DNA from 2 places in the Vibrio sp. B1Z05 genome. Region 2 is predicted to be linked to the other one. Evidence: predicted binding sites of a transcription regulator. Region 2 holds the regulator's gene; the other holds the start of a gene.
What was found. The regulator MetJ, encoded in region 2, represses methionine synthesis genes. The targets are predictions, from matches to a motif close to TTAGACNTNTANANGTCTAA.
Positions count from the first base shown of each region.

Region 1 (3,197 bases), 470 kb from region 2:
AGTTTTCTGAAGCGATAAGCTCAATGTGCTCTTCTTGGCGCACTGTCTCTTCTTGAATAGCGGCAAATAGATCCGCATCGTAATCAGCGATGTTCATATCACGCTTTAGCATCTGTATCTCCTGACTCAGATTAAACTGTAAATAGCTAAAAAAGCCATACAATGACTAAACGCAAACGTTTTCGTCACGGCATTGGCGGCATTTTACCGAAATAAATTTGTATCACAAATTCTTTTTGTCCCTGTTTCTTATAGGTATATTTACCTAATTTTCCTACAGAATAAAGGTCTAATATGGGATTATCTTATTTGAGGCCTTCAACTTTACACCGTGTAAATCAAAAATTACACGATGTTAACGACAATTTTGCCGAAACAATTCGATAAAGCGCACTTTTCCTATACTATTCGCGACTGGTTTTGTGAGGTTAACTCCAATGAATAAACACAGTTTTCTTGAAGATTGCGCAGCTATCTTTACCGGCACCTTGTTGGTTGCCATTGGGATCTTTTTTTTAAAGTCATCATCAATGATCGTGGGAGGCACAGCAGGGTTAGGCTTACTGTTTACCCAGTTTATCGACCTCAGCTTCGGTACTATGTACTTTTTGGTCAATATCCCTTTTTATTTTCTAGCTTGGTTTCGATTAGGCAAACGCTTCACCATTAATAGTGTCATATGCGTTTCTTTGGTCTCAATAATGGCCGATAATCTGCATCACTTGGTTAAGTTTGAATTTCTATCCCCAATTTTTGCGGCTATTGCGGGCGGGATGTGTATTGGGCTCGGCTTATTGGTGCTATTTCGTCATCGAGCGAGTTTGGGGGGATCAAACGTATTGTGCCTAGTCATTCAGGATAAATTTGGCGTGTCGGTTGGAAAGAGTCAGTTATTGTTTGATATCACTATCCTTATCTGCTCACTGTATTTTATTCCGTTAACGCTAATTGCTTGGTCGATTGTTGCCGCCGTCTTTATCAATATGATTTTATGGATGAACCATAAGCCCACTCGCTATACCGTTCATTATCAATAGTATTTCGTTCACGGTAAGCACTCACCGCTCAGCGAAAGATTTACACCTGTAGTCAGATATAAGCACATACAAAACAGGCTTTGACATAGTCAAAGCCTGTGAAGCATAGTTTCAACTTAAAAGCTCAGCGACTAAATCGCCAATTACCCCTTATTGCTGCGATAAATAAGCGGGTACATCTTTAATGCTATCGAGTACAACTGTTGCAATCGCTTCGCCTCTGTCGGTAACAGGTTTACCAGTACGCACTAAAATCTTAGTTTTAACGCCAGCGGCTTCTGCTGCCATAAGATCTTCGGCTTTATCGCCAACCATAACCGAATTTTCCATATCAATTTTCAGAAAATCTCGCGCCGAAATAAACATGCCCGGCTTAGGTTTGCGACAATCACAATCTTGTTTGTATTCACCGATACCGTGCTCAGGATGGTGCGGGCAATAATAGATACCATCAAACTCCACACCATGATCAGAAAAATTCCAATCCATCCACTGCGTTAACGATTCAAATCGCTCTTCGGTGAACTTACCGCGTGCAATGCCCGATTGATTGGTCACTAGCACTAACATATAACCCATTTTTTGTAGCTGCTCTGTCGCTTCAAAAACTCCAGGGATATATTCAAAATCATGCTCATCATGGACATAACCATGATCGACATTAATGACACCATCACGATCCAAAAAAACAGCGGGTTTAGACACGGTAAATTACTCTGCATTGTTTGCTTGATATGGGGATAATTATCGCACGCTTTGGGGTCACTCGCACCTACGTTTTCAGCTTTAGACGTCTAGACGTAAAAATATCTATTGACTTCATTCTGTGAACTATCTAGCATCTCTGAAAGATTTTAGATCCTCTCCCTAATCAAGCAGGCTTTTTGATGATAGAGATTAAGCAAGTTAACAAGGTATTCTACCAAGGCAAAACCGCAATCAATGCCTTGAAAGATATCAATTTGACCATCGCCAAAGGCAATATCTTTGGTGTTATTGGTTCGTCTGGTGCTGGTAAAAGTACTCTAATTCGTTGTGTAAACATGCTTGAAGCACCGACCAGTGGCGAAGTTATCGTTGATGGTATCGATCTGACTAAGCTATCTAAAAAAGAATTGTCAGAAGCACGCCGCAACATAGGTATGATTTTTCAACACTTTAATTTGCTCTCTTCTCGTACTGTGTTCGAAAACATCGCATTGCCATTAGAGCTTGCGGGTAAAGACAAACAATACATCGAAAACAAAGTGGTTGAGCTATTAGGTCTTGTCGGACTGGCTGACAAACGTAATACCTACCCTGCCAACCTAAGTGGCGGTCAAAAACAACGTGTAGCGATAGCGAGAGCGCTTTCCAGTGACCCTAAAGTGTTGCTTTGTGATGAAGCCACCAGCGCACTTGACCCTGCGACTACGCAATCTATCCTTGCGCTATTAAAAACCATCAACCGTCAACTGGGGATTACCATTTTAATCATCACCCACGAAATGGATGTAGTGAAAAACATCTGTCACGAAGTGGCGATTATTGGTGGTGGCGAACTGGTCGAAAAAGGCACTGTAGGCACTATTTTTGCGCACCCTAAAACAGAACTGGCTCACCAATTTATACGATCCACTTTAGATCTCTCTATCCCAGAAGATTACGAGTTACGCCTGCAAAAAGAGCGCTGCGAAGGAAGCTACGCTTTAGTTCGCCTAGAGTTTACAGGTGCCAGTGTGAATGCGCCGGTTATCAGCCAAATTGCACGTAAATTCAATATTGATATTTCTATTCTAAGTTCAGATCTTGATTATGCTGGCGGCGTTAAGTTCGGCATGATGGTCGCAGAAGTGTATGGCGATGAAGAATCCTACGATGCGGCGATTAACTATCTTCAAGAACAAAAAATTAAAGTCGAGGTTCTAGGCTATGTCTTATGATGTATTTGCTGACTGGTTCAGCGCAAATAACAGCCTTTTGCTCAAGGCAACATGGCAAACACTTTATATGGTGGCGTTTTCAGGCATTGTTGGCTTTTTAGTTGGCATCCCGCTAGGGGTTATTCTGCACACCACCAAACGTGGTGGTCTATTAGAAAGCCCGCGCCTTAACTCTGTATTAGGCGCAATCATCAATATTGGTCGAAGTGTTCCATTTATTGTATTGATGGTAGCTATA
Region 1 is NZ_CP130463.1:640,269-643,465, reverse strand. Features, by position in the region: gene glyA (serine hydroxymethyltransferase) at 1-112, opposite strand, end outside; gene QV280_RS03040 (YitT family protein) at 438-1,037, shown strand; gene gmhB (D-glycero-beta-D-manno-heptose 1,7-bisphosphate 7-phosphatase) at 1,188-1,742, opposite strand; gene metN (methionine ABC transporter ATP-binding protein MetN) at 1,925-2,959, shown strand; gene QV280_RS03025 (methionine ABC transporter permease) at 2,949-3,197, shown strand, end outside.
Region 1: the regulator MetJ is predicted to act here: its motif matches at 1,824-1,843, upstream of metN (methionine ABC transporter ATP-binding protein MetN).

Region 2 (3,197 bases):
TAAGATCGTCACTATCTTCTAGCCCAACAGACAGACGTAATAAGAAATTAGACACACCAGCTTCAGCCAATGCTTTTTCACCCATAGCTCTATGAGTCATAGTCGCAGGGTGACAAATCAAACTCTCTACCCCACCTAAAGACTCCGCTAAAGAGAACAATGTTAAGCTGTTAATAAAGGTCTTCAGTTGCTCTAAATCACCATCAAACTCAAAGCTGAGCATGCTACCAAAACCAGACTGCTGACGTTTAGCAATGTCATGGCCAGGGTGATCTGGCAAGCTTGGGTGATAAATGGTTTTGACACGCTTTTGAGATTGTAGAAAGTTTAAAATAACTTGTGAGCTTTCTTCATGCACACGCATACGTGCACCTAAAGTGCGAATGCCGCGCAATGTCATATAGCTATCAAAAGGCGTGCCCGTTGCACCAATACAGTTACCCCACCAGCCAAGTTCTTCAGCATGCTGTTCAGTTTTGGTAACCACAACCCCGCCAATCACATCCGAATGACCATTAATGTATTTAGTGGTGGAATGGATGACAAAATCAGCACCAAGCTCTAATGGTCTTTGGTAAATGGGGGTTAGAAATGTATTGTCGACGCCCACTAATGCACCCACGGCTGCCGCTTGCTGGCACACTTTCTCGATATCCACTACTCGCACCAATGGGTTCGATGGCGTTTCAATAAGAATCAGTTTTGGCTTTTTGGCAATCGCTGCAGCAAGGGCTTGATCATCTGATTGATCGACAAACTCAACCTTAAAGTCACCTTTTTGCGCACGAGTGTTAAATAAACGGTAAGTACCGCCATAACAATCATGAGGCGCAATAATTAAATCGTCTGGGCTTAAAAATGCCGAAACCCATAAATTAAGTGCTGATGTACCACAGTTGGTAACAACAGCACCTTTACCTGACTCCAACTCAAACAGTGCCGTCTCTAAAAGCCCACGATTAGGGTTTCCAGAGCGGGTGTAATCATACTTTGGTACATCTCCAAATGAAGGAAAACCATAGTTTGTGGACAGGTAAATAGGGGGAACAACAGCATGGTGCTGGGTATCAGACTCTATACCGGTGCGTACGGCAATGGTCGATGACTTATGTTTACTGCTCATTTTCTTGTCCTTCCTTTGGCAGTGACTGGTGGAGTTTGTAACCAATCAAATTAATCTGAATCTAATACTAGATTACCGTGATCAGTATTAGACTTCAACACATCTAGACGTCTAAATGCCTTTACATATAGCAGTAAATATCGCTAGAATTGGAAATTAACTTCTTAAAACTAAGTAATAAAGGTTTCCAATGGCAGACTGGAATGGCGAATACATCAGCCCATATGCTGAACACGGTAAAAAAAGCACTCAAGTAAAAAAGATCACTGTGTCTATTCCACTTAAGGTTCTCAAAATTCTAACTGATGAGCGAACACGTCGTCAGGTAAACAACCTCCGCCATGCAACCAACAGTGAGCTTCTATGTGAAGCTTTCTTACACGCTTATACTGGCCAACCACTCCCTACCGACGAAGATCTGAGAAAAGATTGCCCAGATGAAATTCCAACTGAAGCAAAAAAAATCATGTCCGATCTCGGTATTGAATTAGAAGTCTTCGACGACTAACACTAGTACTAAACTAGCACAACGCTCAGATTTAACTCATAAAAAAAGGGGCTAAAGTGATCACACTCTAGCCCCTTTTAATTTTCGGTTATTAACCCTGCATTCTGCTATTAGCTCTGCATATAATTCTCAGGAAGCTCAATGCGAGCAACGCCAGAGGCAACCGCTGCTTCCGCTACCGCTCTTGCTACGCGAGGTAACAAGCGTGGGTCCATTGGTTTAGGGATAATATAGCCATTACCAAACTCTAATGACGTTACCCCAGCCGCTTTCATCACTTCTTCTGGCACTGGTTCTTTTGCTAACTGGCGAATTGCTTCCACCGCCGCTAGCTTCATTTCAATATTAATCTCACTGGCTCTCACATCTAAAGCGCCACGGAAGATAAATGGGAAACAAATAACGTTGTTCACTTGGTTTGGATAATCAGAACGTCCCGTGCCCATAATCAAATCACTACGCACTTCATGAGCACGCTCTGGTTTAATTTCAGGATCAGGGTTAGAACAGGCAAACACCACTGGTTTGTCCGCCATCAAGGCCAATGCCTCAGGTGACAACAAGTTAGGACCAGATACGCCAAGGAACAGATCCGCGCCTTCAATCACATCTTCTAGGGTACGTTTGTCGGTATTGTTGGCAAACAGCTGTTTGTATTCGTTAAGATCGTCACGGCGAGTATGAATAACGCCTTTACGATCTAACATGTAGATTTTTTCACGCTGTGCGCCGCATTTAATGAGTAGCTCCATACACGCAACTGCCGCAGCACCGGCGCCCAAGCATACAATAGTAGAGTCACACAGTTGCTTTCCTTGTAGCTCTATTGCGTTAAGCATACCGGCGGCGGTCACAATCGCAGTGCCGTGCTGATCATCGTGAAATACCGGCACATCGCATCGTTCGATAAGACGACTTTCAATCTCAAAACAATCTGGCGCTTTGATATCTTCTAGGTTAATTCCGCCAAAGGTATCGGCAATCGCCGCCACGGTATCGATGAACTCATCAATAGTGCGGTGCTTTACTTCAATATCAATAGAGTCCAAACCGGCAAAGCGTTTGAACAATAACGCTTTGCCTTCCATAACCGGCTTAGAAGCCATTGGCCCTAAGTTACCTAAACCCAAGATAGCGGTGCCGTTTGAAATAACCGCAACCATATTCCCTTTGGCTGTGTACTTGTAAACGTTATCAGCATTTTGGGCGATTTCACGTACTGGCTCTGCAACACCTGGGCTATAAGCTAGCGCTAGATCATGAACTGAATCAGCAGGCGTTGTTAATTCAACAGCTATTTTTCCTGGCTTAGGAAACTCGTGGTAATCGAGAGCTTGTTGGCGGAAATCATTTATCGGTTGGTCATCTGACATCTAAGAGCATCCCTTCGTGGATATTAGGAGAAAGTAAATAATTTGTGATTGTAAATAAAAAACAGGCAATGTACTACAAAGTAACCAGAGTAAAAAAGAGAATGCTTGGGATTGCCAGATCGAAATGAAGGTAAATAACTTGGATAATCAATTTGTTGTAGGATCAAAAAAGGCCGCCTAGGCGACCTTTTTT
Region 2 is NZ_CP130463.1:174,630-177,826, reverse strand. Features, by position in the region: gene QV280_RS00835 (O-succinylhomoserine (thiol)-lyase) at 1-1,123, opposite strand, end outside; gene metJ (met regulon transcriptional regulator MetJ) at 1,314-1,631, shown strand; gene QV280_RS00825 (malic enzyme-like NAD(P)-binding protein) at 1,742-3,004, opposite strand.